Regions from separate parts of the Roseiflexus sp. RS-1 genome, predicted to be linked through region 1. Evidence: riboswitches for the same ligand, from Rfam matches in the RefSeq annotation. Region 1 holds a riboswitch; each other region holds the start of a gene.
What was found. Region 1 has a riboswitch for thiamine pyrophosphate ahead of thiE (thiamine phosphate synthase). Riboswitches for the same ligand answer to the same signal wherever they lie in the genome.

Region 1 (4,432 bases):
CGGGATGGCTGGCGCTCTACCCGGAACTTGCCGCGCTCCAGGGATGCCCGCAGCATCCCCGTTACCACCCTGAGGGGGATGTGTGGACGCACACGTTGCACGTCTGTGATGCTGCGGTGCGGATCGCCGACCGCGATGCGCTCGATGGTCATGAACGCCTGACACTGATCGTTGCGGCGCTGTGCCACGACCTGGGAAAACCGCCAACCACGGTGATCGATGACGATGGCATCCCGCGTAGCATCGGGCATTCGGAAGCGGGCGTGTCGTTGACCCAGACGTTTCTGGTGCGCATTGGCGCGCCGCACTGGATCGAGCGCCGGGTGACGCCGCTGGTGCGCGAACATCTGGCGCATCTCAATGTGCAACCCACACCGCGCGTTGTGCGGCGGCTGGCGCATCGTCTTGCGCCAGCGACTCTGCAACAGTGGGAGCGCCTGGTGGAAGCTGACGCCTCTGGACGTCCGCCGTGTCCGCCGGATCGACCAGCGGCGGCATTTCTGGCGGTTGCCGAAGCGGAAGGCGCAGCGATGAGCCGCCCGGCGCCACTGGTGCGCGGGCGTGACCTGATTGCGGCGGGGGTTGCGCCAGGACCGCGCCTGGGAGCGTTGCTGCGGCGCGCCTATGAAGCGCAGCTCGACGGGGTGTTCAGCACAGCGGAAGAAGGGGTGACGTGGGTGTTGCAGACCGATGAGGTTTGACGCAACACTAATGTTTTTCTGACACAATTCTAACGTAGAGACACTAATATACATAATCGAAAACACCAGATGCCACAAGGAGGTGAGGACCAATGACAACCGCGTTGACTCGTTTCGAGCCATTCGCTGAAGCGCTGCGGCTGTCGGACGCAGTCGAGCAACTGCTGAACGAGAGCTGGGTGATGCCACGGAGCTTCTTCAGCGGTTGGGCAGGAACGTCGCGCATTCCGTTGGACCTCTACGAAACTGATGAGGCATACGTGGTGACGGCGCTCATGCCGGGTGTTCCCAGCGACAAGATCGATATCCAGCTCGAACAGAACACGCTCACCATTCGTGGTGAGGTGCATGCTGAGCAGCCGAAGGATGCGCACTATCTGATCCAGGAGCGCGCGAGCGGCAAGATCGAGCGGAGCGTCCGTCTACCCGCGACGGTAGACGCAGACAAGATCTCGGCGTCGCTCAACGATGGTGTGCTGACCATCCGGCTGCCGAAAGTCGAGCATGCTCGACCGCACCGCATCACCATCCAGGCTGCGTAATAACGTGCGATTGATGCATGCATACCGCAGCCCCAGGCGGTGATAAGGCTGACAGGCAATCCGGGAGCCGGTTCAGGCTCAATGGGACTGCGGGCAACGAACGTGCCGGGCAATTTATATGCCCGGCTTTCTTCTAACCTTTACTGATGGGGATCTGGCAATGACGAGACTGACGAATACATTGAAAACGACAGCCCTGCTGGCGACTCTGACCGTGCTGCTGGTTCTGGCGGGCCAGTGGTTTGGCGGGACGCAGGGTATGCTGATTGCTTTCCTGATTGCCGTCTTGATGAACGGCGGGGCATACTGGTTTTCCGACAAACTGGCGTTGAGCATGGCAGGCGCGCGGGAGGTCGACCGGTACGAAGCGCCGCGTCTCTACCAGATGGTTGCTCAACTGGCGCAGCGCGCCAATCTGCCGATGCCGCGCGTCTATCTGATCGACTCGGCGGCGCCAAATGCATTTGCGACCGGGCGCAGTCCAAAGCATGGCGCGGTTGCAGTGACAACCGGGTTGCTGCAACTGCTGAATGATAACGAAGTTGCTGCGGTCATTGCGCACGAGTTGGGGCATATCAAGAACCGGGACACGTTGATCAGCACAATTGCGGCAACGTTTGCCGGCGCCGTGGCAATTCTGGCGGATATGGCGCAGTGGGCGCTGTTGCTTGGCGGGTTTGGACGTCACGACGATGAGGGAGAGGATAGCGGGGTTGCAGGAGTGGTGGGCGGATTGCTGCTCATCCTGGTTGCGCCAATTGCAGCGACGTTGATCCAGCTGGCGATTTCGCGCACACGCGAGTTTGAGGCTGATGCCGCAGGCGCGACGATCAGCGGTGAACCGCTGGCGCTGGCTTCGGCGCTGCGCAAAATTGAGGCATGGAAGCAGCAACTGCCGCTGGCGACCAATCCGGCGATGGCTAACCTGTATATCATCAACCCGCTCGACGGCGGCGCAATCGTCCGTCTCTTCAGCACGCATCCGCCAACCGAAGAGCGCATCGCGCGGTTGGAGCAGATGGCATTCCACCGACGCGCGCTGGTCTGGTAACCCGCGCCTGGGAGCGCGAGCGTCCCGCCCGCACCGCTGGGTGCGCGGGCGTCGCTGGGTGCGCGGGCGTCGCTGGGTACGCGGGCGTCCCGCCCGCACCGCGTTTGGACGGCGTTCACCGGGCGAGCAACTAATCTGGGAAACATCTTGCCATCCGTCGCAGCATCGTGTATCATACCGTTAACTGCCTGTTGACAATTGTATAAAAATGCGCCGGTAAACGGCGCCACTGGGGGAGCCAGGCGAGCCTGGCTGAGAGTGCGGCCCCATCGATGCCGCAGACCCTTTGAACCTGACCTGGGTCATACCAGCGTAGGGAAGTGTCCAGACCAGAGTCTGCCGCTGATCCACGTTGGTGGGGTCAGCGGCAGTTTTGTTTCTGGCGCTTCAGGAGGGTACCGCTATGGTTCTGTCCACCCTGATCGAACCACTCCCGTCGGTCCAGTCTGATCCGATACCGTTTCCATCTGGAGGAGGTATTGTCTACGTCATTACCGACCGGCGCGCAGCTGGAGAGCGTGCGCTGACGGATATTGTGAGTGCAGCGTTGCGTGGTGGCGCGCATGTGATTCAACTCCGCGACAAGGACGTGCCGGCGCGCGACATGGTTGCACTGGGGCAGGCGTTACTTCCGCTCACCCGCGATGCCGGAGTCCCGCTCATCGTCAACGACCGTGTCGATGTCGCGCTGGCGCTCGATGCCGATGGCGTCCATGTCGGTCAGGACGATATTCCGGCGGAAATGGTGCGGCGGATCATCGGTCCGGAACGCATTCTCGGCGTATCGGTCGCAACGGTCGAGCAGGCGCAGCGCGCGATGGACGCTGGCGCGACGTATGTCAGTGTCGGCGATCTTTTCGGGACGCCGAGTAAACCGGATGCGGGACCACCCATCGGGCTGGAACCGCTGGCGGAGATTGCCCGCACGGTCAACCTGCCGGTGCTGGGCATCGGCGGCATCAACCTCGCAAATGCCGCTTCGGTTATTCGGGCAGGCGCTGTTGGCGTGGCGGTCATCTCGGCGGTGATCGGCGCGCCAGACCCTGAAGCAGCAACGCGGGCACTCCATGCCGTCATTGCGTCAGCGCTCGATGAACGTGCACGCGCCGGGTAGTCGATATGAGGACGATATGCTTCTACCAAAAGGAGGCGCACGATGGATCCTATCAACCAGCGCATTGGTGACATGCTTGCTCGCATTCGCGCAACCAGACCGTTGATCCACCACATTACCAATCTGGTCGTCATGAACGATACCGCGAATGTAACCTTGCACGTTGGCGGATTGCCGGTCATGGCGCATGATGCAGAAGAAGTCGCCGAGATGGTGGCGCATGCCGGGGCGTTGGTGTTGAATGTCGGCACCCTTTCACCCGACTGGATCGAGTCGATGCTGATTGCCGGTCGTCGCGCAAACGAACTCCAGACGCCGGTGGTGCTCGACCCGGTGGGAGCAGGCGCAACCCAGCTCCGCACCAGGACGAATCTTGAGTTGCTGCGCTCGTTGCGGATCGCTGTGGTGCGCGGCAATGGCGGCGAGATCGGTGCGCTGAGCGGTGAGGGCGGCGAGGTGAAAGGCGTAGAGAGCGTATCCGGACCGGAAGACCCGTTGACGGCGGCCCGTCGTCTGGCGCAGACGTATCACACGGTTGTGGCGTTGACCGGCGCGCGCGACATTATTACTGACGGCGAGCGTGTCCTTACGGTCAACAATGGTCACATCTGGCTGACAACGCTGACCGGCACCGGATGTATGGCAACGACGATGGTTGCGGCGTTTGCGGCGGTCGAGCGTGATTATCTGCTGGCAGCGGCTGGCGGGCTGGCAATGTTTGGGCTGGCAGCGGAACTGGCTGCCGAAAAGGCGCACGGTCCCGCCAGTTTCAAGGTTGCGCTGTTCGACCAGATCTACAACCTTACGCCGGAACAGGTGGCGAACGGTGCACGGGTTGTGGAAGGTGGTTCGTGAGGGTCATGAGGCGGGAGGCGTGAGGCGATAGGGGCGCGAGGGTTGAAGGTTGCACGTTGAAGGTTGAAGGTGGGGAGGTTGTGGCACGTTGCACGTTGCACGTTGAAGGTTGAAGGTTGAAGGTTGTGGCACGTTGTACGTTGAAGGTTGAAGGTGGGGAGGTTGTGGC
Region 2 (4,432 bases), 1.6 Mb from region 1:
GCTTCGCGGGTGGCGGCGGCCACATCGCCGCGCTGCACAATCGTCGCCAGCACCGCGTTCTCGATCACGCTGCGCCATGGGAGGAGCGCGTCGCGCTGCGGCATGTACGCCACCTGCCCACGCCGCCCGGTGACATCGACGCCGTCGATGATCACGGCGCCTGAATCGGGCATTTCCAGCCCGGCGATGATGTTGAACAGGGTGCTCTTGCCGCTGCCGCTTGGACCGATGATCGCAACGAATTCACCGGCGTTTGCCTGCATGCTCAACCGCTCGATCACCATCACCGCGCCGTCGGCGCCGCGAAACGATTTGTTGATGCTGCGCAGTTCAAGTGTTGCCATACCCGTCCTTCGCCCATCCGCCAGACCGCACCTACGGCAGGAACTGGTTTGTAAAGGCTTTCTCCGGCTCGATCATCCTGGCGATCAGCCCGCGATCCGCCATCCACTGCGCATAATCGCGCCAGACATCGAGTTTCTGCTCGCCCCAGCGCGGCGCTTCCGCCTGGTACTGCCCGGCAAGGTACTGCTGGCTGCGTTTGACCAGGGTTGCATCGAGTTCAGGCGCCGCCTTCAGCAGAATGTCGGCAGCTGCGTCGGGGTTCTCGATGGCAAAGCGATACCCCGCACTGGTGGCAGTCAGGAACTGGCGCACCAGATCGGGTTTTTCGGCGATCATCTTCTCGCTGGTGATCAACACGGGGGTGTAGTAATCCGGGATGCACTTGAGGTCGTTCATCATCAGGATCGTGAGCGGCGTCCCGCGCACCTCCGCCTCGATACCGGTCCAGCCCTTGAAAATCCAGACAAAATCGACATCGCCGCGCTCGGTGGCGACAAAGAAATCGGTGCTGCCGATATCGACGAATTCGACCTCGTTGAAGCGATCACCGGCGCCATCGCACTCCATCAACCCCTTGATCGTCGCCTGCTCGATGGGGGAGCCGAAGGCGCCGTATTTCTTGCCCGCGAAATCGCGCGGTCGCGTAATCCCCTCGTCGGCGCGACTGGCGAAGCCGCTGGTGTTGTGCTGAATGATCGCCGCAATCGACACGACCGGCACGCCTTCGACGCGCGCGTGGGTCACCGCTTCCTGGAACGAAATGCCAAAGTCGAGTTTGCCGGTCGCCACAAGTTGCTCAACCGTGCCCCCCTCCTGCGCGCCGAGGATCTCGACATCCAGCCCCTGTTCCTGGTAGTACCCCTTGTCGCGTGCAACGTACAATCCGGTATGGTTGGTATTCGGCGTCCAGTCCAGCCCCACGCGCACGGGGGTCAACTCCTTCGTCGGACTCGCCGGCGCCGCGCTGCACGCCGCCAGCACCAGCGCCGCCAGCACCACGATCCCTGTTCGTTTCATGGTTCGTCCCTCCACGATACTATCCAGCGCTCCAGCAGCGTCACCAGGGCGAACAGGACTATCGTCAGCAGCGATGTCACGAGTGCCGCGACGAAGACCTGATCGGTGCGAAAAGCGCGCAGCGAACGCGCGATGTAGACGCCAAGCCCGGCGCTCGCACCGATCCATTCAGCCAGCACCGCCCCAATAACGCTGTAGGTGATAGCGACTTTGATACCGGTGAAAATCGACGGCAGGGCGGCCGGCAGGCGCAACAGACGCAACAATTGCCAGTAATTCGCGCCCATTGCCTCCAGCAATCGCCGCTGATCGCGATCTGCCGCCTGAAGCCCATCGGCAGTGTTAACCACGATCGGAAAGAAGGTCACCAGCGCGACGACCAGCACCTTGGGGAGCATGCCGAACCCGAACCCTACCACCAGGAGCGGCGCAATCGCCACGATCGGCACCGTCTGCGATGTGACCAGCAGTGGATAGACGGCGCGCCGCAGCAGTGGCGAAGCATCGATCAGCACTCCCAGCGCAAAGCCGGTCACCAGCGCCAGCCCAAAGCCGGGAATGGTGACAGTCAGCGTCGCCGCGACGTGCTCACCCAGGATCGGCAGATTGCTGAACAGGGTGGTCAGGATGCGCGATGGCGGCGGCAGCAACCAGGCTGGCAGCGCCAGTTGCCATACGATGAGTTCCCATGCCGCTACCAGCGCGCTCAGCAGAACGAACGGCGGGAACGCCTGCGCCAGGCGTCGCCGCACCTCGCCGACGCGCCGCCCGATCGCCGTTTCCGGCGCGATCCGTTGCGCCTGCTCACTCCTCATACTTCGCCAGTTTCTCAGCGATTGTCGAACCGCGCGGGTCGTAATCCACCTTGATCAGTGTGAACACCCGTGTTGCGCCGGCAGCCAGCACCGCCTCCTGTGCGCGCTTGATCACCGTCATAATGTCGTCGTACTCTCCCTCGATGGTCGTCTCCATCGGACCCACCCGGTACGTCAGACCGCTTTCGGCAACCACCGCGATGGCTGCGTCCACTGCCGCATAGGTTGCGGCTTTATCCGGCAATCCGCCCGGCAACACCTCGAAACTGACGGTTATCGTCGCCACTGTCGCCTCCCTGTGAGCGTTCAATCCATCTTCGTCCTCTTGTGAGCGAAGAGAAGAGCGCTGCCCCCTGATGCAAAAACCGCCGCCCCCAGAAGTAGGGAGCGGCGGTTCATCAGTACACCGGTTGCATTCCCTACGCTGGTATGACCCAGGTCAGGTTCAAAGGGTCAGCGGCATTGTGGGGGCCGCACTCTCAGCCAGGCTCTCCTGGCTCCCCTAGCTGCGCCGTGCGCGGCGCTATCGATTGTTAAGCATAATGGTACGATAATCTGCGGGTCGTGTCAAATAGAACGTCAAAAAGGCTCTTGCATCCATGTTAAGTTTGTGCTAACATTCTGTTATCTCCTTCTCCTCTCTTCTCTCATCGAGGGCGTTCGACACGGTCGGGCGCCTTCGATGATTCATGGCGGAGGGCGCGGTCGTACAGCGGCAGGGTCAGGGCAATAAAACGATCAGCGGTGCGCCAGGTATGATCGCCATCCAGAATCACCGGGTCTTCCAACGCATTGGCAAGACCACGCGCGCGCAGGCATGCCAGCAGATGCTCACCGCGATAGTAGTTCGACTGCCATGGCTCCTGTGATTCCGGACCATATGCCACCACCCAGACGACGCGCGCGAGGGCGGCGGCATCACCGCGCAGGATCAGATTGGCGGCGTTGTGTTGGGCGATGAATGTCAGATCGCGCGGCACACCGTAGGCGGCGTCGAACATCGGATTGGCGATCACCCGGTCACGGCGACGCACACGCCGCCCCCGGTCGCAGGCGTACAGGAATGTGCCATCATACGCGCCAGCGCAGGCAAACAGATCGGGTCGCCGCGCCGCAACCGACAGCGCCATAGCGCCGCCGAGCGAAAAGCCGACGATGCCCCGCGCCCTTCCTTCGGGAATGACCGGGAAGTGTCGATCCACATACGGGATCAGATCATCGAAGAAGAAATCGGCGAAGCGCCCGCTGCCGATGCCGGTCGCGCCGTTCGCCAGGTGCGGCGCGCGCATGTTGACCAGCATGCCGGGGATGCGGTTATCATCGCTGGAGGTTCCGGGAAAGACAAGCGCCAACGGACCAACGCGCCCCGCGGCGCGCAGGTCTTCATAGACATCGATCACATTCCTGCCGTCGCGGGATCGATCCTCGAAAGGGTTGATCCATTCGCGCTCATGCCCGCGGAGCAGATAGATCGCCGGCGCCGGACAGCGTTCATCGACATCGGGCGGAATGTAGATGAAGAAACTGCGCGAAATACCGAGCGCCGGGCTGAAGAACGTGACATGACGGGCGCGAGGATCATAGGTGACGGGCAGCGAAGCGTATGGCACGGCGATTCCCGAATAACGTGCAGTTCACTGCCCCAGGCGTTCCAGTTCCTGTTGTGCGAAACTGTTTCCTTTTTCGACAGCGGTGCGATATGCCTGCTTCGCCTCCTCCACACGCCCCAACTGTTCGAGCGTCAATCCGAGCCAGTAGTAATTGCTGCCATCGAGTGGCTGAATCTCGATGGCGCGACGAAAACTGCTCTCGGCATCGGTGAAGCGCCCCATGTTGTAGTACGTCCAGCCAATGCCAAAATGCGCATCTCCCTGGTCTTCCTTAATCGCCAGCGACCGCTGAAGCGTGTCGAGCGCCTGATCGTACTGCCCCAACGCCGACTGCGCCCATCCAAGACCGGTAATCGCGTTGACGAAACGATCATTGCGGTCCAGCGCTTCGCGGAAACGATCCTCTGCGCGCTGAAAGAGCGCCGTCTGCGCTGCGCTGCCGCTTTCTGCTGCGAACGCCTTGCTCAGATGCGTCCATCCAAGGCGCGCGAAGAGTTCAGGGACATACGGCGCCACAGTGGTCGCCTGCTCCAGGGTGGCGATAGCGCCGTCGAAGTCGGGCGGCGAGAGTCCCAGCAGCGCGTAACTCTTGCCAATATGTGCATCGGTATCCTGCGGGTTCAGTTCGATCGCTTTATCGAACTC
Region 3 (4,432 bases), 1.1 Mb from region 1:
ATCGACACAGTTCCTGAAACGTATCGTGGGCGCAGACTCTACCGGTGGAACCCGAACGTTACCCTGATGCGCACCAGCGTCGAAGAAAATGTCGCCATTGGCGCCATGATTGCCCGTGCCGCGAATGAGTCGCGTGGCCCGGTGGCAGTCCTGATCCCGCTCAAAGGGGTCTCGATGCTGGATAGTCCCGGCGGCGAGTTCTGGGATCCTGACGCCGATCAGGCGTGTTTTGCGACGATCAGGAAGAATCTCAGACCCGACATTCCGTATATCGAAATCGATGCGAATATTAACGATCCAGCGTTTTCCGGTCAGGTCGCGCGAACGCTGCTGGACCTGATCGCACAGAGCCGTCAGGAGGCATAATAATGGCATTCACACGTGAGGAAATTCTCCAGCGCTTGCGCGCACAGATCGCTGCCGGTAAACCGATTGTCGGCGCAGGCGCTGGTACAGGGATTTCTGCCAAATTCGCAGAAGCAGGGGGCGCGGATATCATTATCATCTATAACTCAGGGCGCTATCGCATGGCGGGACGGGGATCACTGGCAGGGCTGATGCCGTATGGTGATGCGAATGCCATTGTGGTTGAGATGGCAAACGAGGTGTTGCCGGTTGTGAAGCATACGCCTGTGCTTGCGGGGGTGTGTGGCACCGATCCGTTTCGCCTGATGCCGGTGTTTCTCAAGCAGTTGCGTGAGATTGGCTTTTCGGGCGTGCAGAACTTCCCCACCGTCGGGCTTATCGACGGCAATTTCCGCGCGAACCTGGAAGCCACCGGGATGGGATACGACAAAGAGATCGAAATGATCCATCTGGCGCACCAGATGGACCTGTTTACGTCACCGTATGTGTTCGATCCCGATCAGGCGCGCGAGATGGTGCGCGCCGGCGCTGATCAACTGGTGGCGCATGTCGGGTTGACCACTTCAGGAAGCATTGGCGCTGGCGTTGCTCTGACTCTCGACGAAGCCATCGAGCGGGTGATGGAGATCGCTGAGGCTGGCCGTCAGGTGCGATCCGACATTATTGTGATCTGTCACGGCGGACCGTTCGACGAACCCGAACAGGTCGGCATGGCACTGCGCCGCATGCCGGGGATTGCTGGATTCTTCGGCGCTTCGAGCATCGAGCGCCTGCCGACGGAACGCGCCATCCGCGCGCAGGTCGAGGCGTTCAAGCATCTGACTCTTGCCCGGTAAAACACGCTCAATCCAACGGCAGGTGATTAATGAAACATCTCACTGCTCTCGTCGTGTGCATCGCTCTGTGTATCAGTGCGTGCGGATCGCTTCCATCGCCCCTCTCCCAACCGACCGCAGCGCCGGTTAGAGGATAATGTCGGATCATTCACCTAATGAGATGCGATCCGATCAGCCAGTCACGTTGTTACCATGAATGTTCCGTATTCTGCCGCGCCCGTATCCCTTGTTCTCCAGCACCCTTCTCCTACAAGGGGAGAGATCTTCTATCCGAGGCGAGGGGGTGAGGGTCGCTTTTCTGGTTGCTTTCGTCGTGTTGAGCGACTTGACAGATAGAGAGGCAGCAGTGTATAGTAGACACCGCGCTGACCCCGGCACAACTGAATAAGCGTGTATGAGGGAGCTCGGAGGACCGGGCTGAGAGGATGGTCAAATCCACCATCGACCTCATGAACCTGATCTGGGTAATACCAGCGAAGGGAATACACGGTAGTAAAGCCAGCTCATGTCTGGCATTCACGCCACCCTTCGCAGGTGGCGTTTTTAGTTGGAGGAAGAGTATGTCACTACAAACTCGTTTCTACAAGTGGCTACCGCGTCTGCAAGCTCCACCAACATGGGGAATTGATCCTGTTCCTGCCGAACATCGTCGCCTGCGATGGTTTGACATCTTCGTATTGTGGTCGAGTCTTGGCGTCGGATTGCTAGTGTTGGAAGCCGGTGCACTGTTGGTTCCTGGCTTGAGTTTGCCGCAAGCACTACTTGCTATTTTAGTCGGTACCGCAATTGGCACACTCTTGTTGGCATTAGTTGGGGTGTTAGGGAGTGATCACGGCGTGCCTACAATGGTTTTGCTCCGCCCCGTGCTTGGGCGACGAGGTTCTTATCTGGCGACAATTTTCAATATCGTGCAGTTAATTGGCTGGACGGCCTTCGAGCTGTGGGTGATCGGTTTGGCTGCCGATCAGGTGGGTCAGGCGCTATTTGGTTTTAGTAACCATTATCTCTGGGTGGCGGTCTTCTCAGTCTGGTGCACTCTGTTGGCCCTTGGCGGACCGCTGGTGGTCGTGCGGGAGTGGCTCGAGAAATTTGGGATTTGGATCGTCTACAGTGTGACCATTTGGATGACAGTCTACCTTTTTACCCGCTACGATATCATTGCGCTGCTTAATCGGCCAGGAACGGGAGAGATGCCGTTTTGGCTCGGAGTGGATTTGGTAGCGGCAATGCCAATCTCGTGGCTCCCGCTCGTTGCCGATTATAACCGGTTTGTGCGTCGTTCGCGGGATAGTTTTTGGGGCACATATTTCGGCTTTGCCCTGACCAATGTCTGGTTTTATACGCTTGGCGCTCTCTTCTTGTTAACGGCGAATGTAAGCGAACCTACGCCTGATCATCTCATCACCGCAATTATGACCATGACCGGTGGCATTGTAGCACTTGCGGTCATCCTGGTTGATGAAACCGACAATGCGTTTGCTGACATCTACTCGGCGGCTATTTCGATTCAGAACATTTTCCCACAAATCGGTCAACGTCTCTTGATCGTGATTATTGGTGCAGTTGGCTTCTTATTTGCAACATCTCTCACAATGGGTGAATACTTCAACTTCTTGCTCCTCATCGGTTCGCTCTTTGTGCCGCTGTTTGGCGTTGTACTGGCCGACTATTTTGTCATTCGCCAGCGGGCGTCGGATCAGACTGCCCTTGTGGGTGATCGGCGCCTGGAGTGGCAAGGGGGCGGATTGGCGGCGTGGCTGGTTGGGATACTGGTCTATCAGGCGATTACACAATGGGCACCACAGATCGGGGCAAGCATTCCGAGTTTTGTCATTACCTTTCTGCTTTACACGGGTTTGCGCCTGGTTCGACAACAGCGCCTGACTCGCGTCCCCTATTGAGTGGCACAGGAGGTTCGGATGTTTCGCAGATGGGTTTTGATGCAGGCGATTCTTCCGGTAGTGATGGTGGTGGCGCTGGTGGCGTGTGGTGGTTCTCAACAGCCCCAGGTTCAGCAACCCACGGCGCCAGCAGTGCAGGCAACCGATGTACCGCAACCAACTGTAGCGCTGGCTCCAACGAACGCGCCAACCGCAGCCCCCCGGACTGGAGGGAAACTCACAATTCTCTCCTGGCAGGCGGTAACGACGCTTAACCCGCATCTGGCGACCGGCGTCAAGGACTTTAACGGCGCTACGGTTATGCTTGAACCACTGGCTCGCTACAATGAGCGGGACGAACTGGTTCCATTTCTGGCGGCTGAAATTCCGACCATCGAGAATGGTGGTATTGCCGCCGACGGTACCAGCGTGACCTGGAAGATCAAGCCGGGCTTGAAGTGGTCAGACGGCAGTGATTTCACGATTGACGACATCATCTTCACCTGGCGCTACTGTGTTGATGAAGCGACTGGCTGCACCAACAAAACATCATTTGACTCGATTGCCAGTATCGAGCCAATTGATGCTACGACCTTCAAGATCACGTGGAAGGAACCGAACCCCAATCCATACATCTCCTTTGTTGGTTCGTCGGGTATGATTCTGCAACAGAAGCAATTTGCGAACTGTATCGGCTCTGCTGCGAATACCAGTGCCGAGTGTCAGGCGGCGAATCTCGCTCCGATTGGGACCAATGCCTGGAAATTACGCGAGTTCCGTCCCGGTGATACGGTGATCTACGAGCGCAACCCCTTTTATCGCGATGCCGATAGCGTCTTCTTTGATACGGTCGAGATCAAAGGGGGTGGCGACGCCGCCTCGGCAGCGCGTGCCGTCTGTACGACGGCGGAAGCCGATTTTGCCCTGAACCTGCAAATTCCCAAGGCGGTCCTGGAGCCGATCCTGGCCAGTGGCAACTGTGATGTGATTGCCGGTGGTTCGACCGGCGGTGTGGAGCGGATTGTGATCAACTTTGCCAATCCCGATCCGGCGTTGGGCGATAAGCGCAGCGAGCCTGATCAGCCCCATCCGTTCTTGACCGATCCGGCGGTACGGCGGGCGATTGCCCTGGCGATTGATCGCAAGGCGATTGCCGAACAGCTCTACGGTCCAACCGGTGCGCCGACCTGTAACCTGCTCGTTGTACCCGCAAGTGTCAATTCGCCCAACACGACGTGTGAGCGCAATGTCGAAGAAGCAAAGCGCATTCTGGATGAGGCTGGCTGGGTGCTCAAGGGTTCAGTGCGCGAGAAGGATGGTATCAGGCTGATCGTTACTTTCCAGACCAGC
Region 4 (4,432 bases), 1.1 Mb from region 1:
CGCGCTTGAGCAGATTGAGATCGCCGCCCCGCGCCGTGCGCTCGTTCCCGATGTCGGCGTCTATGAACGCGACCCTGCCGCCGTCGCCGTCCTGCCCGCCGCCGTCGACGCCCCGTCGCTCACCGGCGCGGCGCTCCTCGACATTCCCACCCGCTATGCCCGCGTCGAACTCCGCGCCGTCGCCGATGAGACCCTCGTCACTGCCATCGAACTCCTCTCCCCGGCCAACAAGCGCCCCACGCCTGACGGCGCCGACGCTTACGAGCAGAAGCGGCAGGACCTGTTTCGCAGCGGCGTCCATTTGCTCGAAATCGACCTGCTGCGCGGCGGTCGGCGTCCGCGCCTGGCGCGCCCCGACCCGCTCCCTCCCGCGCCTTACTTCGTCTTCCTCAGTCGCGCCGAACGCTGGCCCGCCGTCGATATCTGGGTTTGCCCGCTCGACCGACCGCTGCCCACCGTTCCCGTGCCGCTGCGTCGCCCCGACCCGGATACGCCGCTGCCGCTCACCCAACTGCTGCACCAGGTGTATCGCAATGCGCGCTACGATCTGCGGATCGATTACCGCCAACCGCCGCCGCCTCCCGACCTGACGCCGGACGAAGCCGCCTGGCTCGATGCCCATCTGCGCGCCCGCGGATTGCGTCCGTAGTCCTCTCAATCCTGCCAGCATCCGACAGGAATGTTGCACAGCGTCTTGACAGTCGCTGTCATCATGCGTATACTCCATACCGTTCCGTAGGGGCGCTTCGCTGACAGAGCGAGGCTGAGAAGTTACCCTTCGCACCTGATCCGGGTAATGCCGGCGTAGGAAATCGGAACCGGTCATCGGCTTCTTCTGCCGGTCGCCGTTTTCATCTCCTTCACGGTGCGCAGCCTCTCCATTGTGCGTTCCCCGACGGAAACACGGTCAAACCTTTTCACAGTTTGCGCAAAAAGGAGGGAACGCGATGCGCTTCACCGAAACGCTCTGGTCGTCAATCACCGACATCTACCAGGCGATCATCCGGCACCCGTTCAATGAGGAACTGGCGCAGGGCACGCTCCCGCGCGAAAAGTTTGCATTCTACATGCAGCAGGACGCGCTCTACCTGTCCGATTTTGCACGTGCGCTGGCGACGATGGCTGGACGCGCTCCCGATGAAGAAGCGTTGCTCCAGTTCGTGCGTTTCGCCGAGGGCGTGGCAGTGGTCGAACGTGCGCTGCACACGTCATACTTCCACGAGTTTGGGATCGAGACGCCAACCCGCCAGCAGTCGCCTTCGTGCTTCGCCTATACCAACTTCCTGCTGGCGACAACCGCCTGTCGCAGTTACCAGGAAGGGATGGCTGCGCTTCTCCCCTGTTTCTGGATCTACCGCGAAGTGGGACACGATATTTACAAGCGCGCAGCGCCGAATAACCCCTATCAGAAATGGATCGATACGTATGCCGGTCAGGAGTTCGGCGAATGGGTTGATCGCGCCATTGCGCTGACCGACAGGATTGCCGATCACGCCTCGGAGACGCAGAAAGAGCGGATGCGCGCCGCTTTCGTCTCTTCTTCGCGGCTGGAGTGGATGTTCTGGGATAGCGCGTACCGGCTTGAAGCCTGGTTGCCGTCATGACACAACGCACGCTGCTGGTGCTGGACTTTTCCGGGGTGCTGAGCCTGGAAGCGGTCTGCTTCGGAATGCCGGATCGCCTGGAGCAGGCGCTGCGGCATTCCGGGCTGTGGGAATTGGGCGTGGATGGTGCGCGCTACTGGAACGATGTCGTGAAACCGACATGGGAGATCGGAAGCACGACGCGCACCCCGTATGCGTACCTGGTGGCGCAGCGTGTGCATCCCCCGCACGTTGCGTTCGATGATGCGCTTCGCCGCGCTGAACAGTTCGTTCAAGCGTATATGCAGGCTTCCGTCATCGACCCGGTATGGCGCGCGCTGTTCGATGCGTTGCAATCGGCGAACAGCGTCGCGCCGCTGATCGCCACCGACCACTACGCCGAAGCGACGGCGCATATCGCACAGCAGATCGCGGCGATGGGATGGCGCGCGGCGGCATTGCAGACGGATGCATCAGGTCGGGTGTTGATCGATGGGAGCGCGTCTGCCTCCCTTCCACCCCACACCGTCGCGCTCGCCAACTCTGCCGACCTTGGCGCGCACAAAGAAGGTGCGCTGTTCTGGAGTCGCGTGCGTGCCGGACTTGCCATCGAACCGGATCAGATTCTGGTGATCGATGATTTCGGTGCGAATGAACATCTGCTCGACTTCTATGCCGATCCAGCAAAGGTCACCCGCCGGCAGGCGCAAACGCTTGCCGCGATCAGCAGCGCCTTTGGCGCACCGACTCGCACCCTTCCTTTTATCATTGAACGCCCCTTTCCCGATCTGGAAACGCTGCGTGCCACGTATCGCGCCCAGGCGGAACAAACGATCCGACGCGTGATGGAGACGATTCAGGCATAGCCATTCGGCACACACGCGCTGGTTTCCATTCAGAAAAACGTATTTGCGTCGCACTCCCGGCGTATACTGATAGAAAGCAGACGATCGTCCTGGTGTACGCAAAGGAGTCGTGCGATGTCGAACCCATCCCCCGAAGATACCGCAATGCTTCGTTTGATCGAATGCTGGATGCCGCTGGTGCAGGAGTTGAACCAGACCGAACAGTGGGACGATGATGGCGTAGCGCTCGAACGCCTGATCCGCCTGGCAGCGCCTGTCCTTGCTGCTGTTGATCACGTTCAGTCCGCTCGTGCTATACTCATGGTCTATCACGCCATTGCACGAAAGGAACCGTTATGACTCGCTACGGAGGCGGGATCAAGCGCAGTTCGCAACTGACGTTTCGCCGCCGTCTGCTCCTGGTTCGATTGCTGCTCCGCGGTCCGGCAACTGCTGAAGAACTCATCGAGGCGATCCAGCGCGAACTCGGAACTGAAGGGTATCCCGCTGCGGCGCAGGTCGCACTCCGGCATGACATCAAAGCGCTCAAGACGGAGTACGGTTGCCGCATCACGCTGCGCCGCGATGTCGGCGGGTATGTGCTCGAAGACCTGGGAGAACTGGCGCTGCTCGATCTGTCGGACGAGGCGCTGGAAGCATTCAGTTTCCTTGATGCCAGTTTTCCGCCCGGCGCAGCGATACCGGAACTCGCAAACGTGCGACAGCTTCTCGATCAGGTGCTGCGCCTGCTGCCGGTTGAGCGTCAGGAAGAGCAGCGGCGCCGGCGCTCTGCGCCGCGATTGCAACTGCCGGCGCAGCCGGAGTCGCGCGTCGATCCCGGTGTGCTGCGCACCGTCAAACGGGCGATCAATGAGCGCCGCGAATTGCGCTTTCTGTACTGGAGCACGTTCGATATCGACGCACCGCGCCAGCATCGTGTTGCGCCGTATGGCATCTTCTTCCGCCCCGAAGGGCATACCTATCTCGACGCAACCCTGCTGGAAGTGAAACCGGTCGGTGGCGAGACGATCCACGCCGCCATCGACTACCGTCTTGATCGGATCGTGCCCGGTTCGGTCAGGGTGCTGCCGACGATGCTGCCGCCGGAGCGGATCGTTCCGCGCTTCTACCCGTTGCGCTACCACCTGCTCCCGGTTGTTGCCCGCCGTCGTGATGTCGCAGCGTATTTCCCGAATACGCAGATCGAGTATCACGACGACGGCAGCGCAACCGTGACTGCCACCGTGACCAATCTCTGGCAGGCGCGTCAGGTGCTGCTGCGCTACGGTGACGCATGCACGGTTCTGTCGCCGCCGGAACTGATCGAGATGTTCCGCCGCACGGCACAGGGACTGTGGGAAAAGTACGGGTCTGCAACCGAAGGGTAAAGGTTCCCTCTGCGCCCTTCAACCTTCGACCCTCCATGCGATCAACAAGACATTGAGCGCCCCGACGCGCAGTGGACCGGCGCTGCACAGTGTGCGCAGGATATTGCGGAAGCGTTCGCGCGGAATAGGGGTGGTGTGCGCTGCCTGGTTGCGCGCCCGGCTCAGGTGTTCGATCTCGTCAATAAACTGATCGACCGTCACAACAACGTTCGGGTCGGCGTCATCCACAACACCGTTCCAGATACGCCGGAGGTGCGCCTCGATCACCTGCCAGGCAAGCGGATGTTTGCGCCGGACGCCGCCGAGCGATCCAAGCGTCGGTTTGCCGTGGGGAAAGGCGTCTGGCGGAATGTCGGGGATCGCCATGAGACGCCGTTGCAGTTCGCGCTCGAAGACGCGCGCAATGTGGATCACCGGCGCCGAATAGTCGCCAGCCTGCACCTCGTCGAGTTGATCGCGCAGGTAGATCGCCAATGCCAGCGATTCGCGCTCCGACGGCGCAAGCAGGTGCAGCGTGCGATCCAGTCCCATGTCTCCCAACTGCGCTTCATACCGTCCCAGATGGTTCAATGCGCCGGTGAACTGTGCAAAGCGACGGGTGAGCGACTCGATCCGC

Region 2: linked by a shared signal. The riboswitch ahead of ROSERS_RS03460 (thiamine-binding protein) and the one ahead of thiE (thiamine phosphate synthase) in region 1 are both predicted to bind thiamine pyrophosphate.
Region 3: linked by a shared signal. The riboswitch ahead of cytX (putative hydroxymethylpyrimidine transporter CytX) and the one ahead of thiE (thiamine phosphate synthase) in region 1 are both predicted to bind thiamine pyrophosphate.
Region 4: linked by a shared signal. The riboswitch ahead of tenA (thiaminase II) and the one ahead of thiE (thiamine phosphate synthase) in region 1 are both predicted to bind thiamine pyrophosphate.

What each region holds. Positions count from the first base shown of each region.
Region 1 covers NC_009523.1:2,390,374-2,394,805, reverse strand. Annotated here, with positions in the region: gene ROSERS_RS10000 (CCA tRNA nucleotidyltransferase) at 1-701, shown strand, start outside; gene ROSERS_RS09995 (Hsp20/alpha crystallin family protein) at 794-1,243, shown strand; gene htpX (zinc metalloprotease HtpX) at 1,404-2,294, shown strand; TPP riboswitch at 2,516-2,630, shown strand; gene thiE (thiamine phosphate synthase) at 2,698-3,408, shown strand; gene thiM (hydroxyethylthiazole kinase) at 3,451-4,263, shown strand.
Region 2 covers NC_009523.1:834,881-839,312, reverse strand. Annotated here, with positions in the region: gene ROSERS_RS03475 (ABC transporter ATP-binding protein) at 1-344, opposite strand, end outside; gene ROSERS_RS03470 (ABC transporter substrate-binding protein) at 376-1,362, opposite strand; gene ROSERS_RS03465 (ABC transporter permease) at 1,359-2,177, opposite strand; gene ROSERS_RS03460 (thiamine-binding protein) at 2,167-2,463, opposite strand; TPP riboswitch at 2,576-2,691, opposite strand; gene ROSERS_RS03455 (alpha/beta hydrolase) at 2,825-3,787, opposite strand; gene ROSERS_RS03450 (protein kinase domain-containing protein) at 3,812-4,432, opposite strand, start outside.
Region 3 covers NC_009523.1:3,453,202-3,457,633, reverse strand. Annotated here, with positions in the region: gene ROSERS_RS14275 (Tm-1-like ATP-binding domain-containing protein) at 1-366, shown strand, start outside; gene ROSERS_RS14270 (phosphoenolpyruvate hydrolase family protein) at 369-1,202, shown strand; TPP riboswitch at 1,589-1,701, shown strand; gene cytX (putative hydroxymethylpyrimidine transporter CytX) at 1,763-3,103, shown strand; gene ROSERS_RS14260 (peptide ABC transporter substrate-binding protein) at 3,122-4,432, shown strand, end outside.
Region 4 covers NC_009523.1:1,264,017-1,268,448, reverse strand. Annotated here, with positions in the region: gene ROSERS_RS05305 (DUF4058 family protein) at 1-649, shown strand, start outside; TPP riboswitch at 728-829, shown strand; gene tenA (thiaminase II) at 948-1,604, shown strand; gene ROSERS_RS05295 (hypothetical protein) at 1,601-2,449, shown strand; gene ROSERS_RS05290 (hypothetical protein) at 2,564-2,788, shown strand; gene ROSERS_RS05285 (helix-turn-helix transcriptional regulator) at 2,785-3,816, shown strand; gene ROSERS_RS05280 (hypothetical protein) at 3,835-4,432, opposite strand, start outside.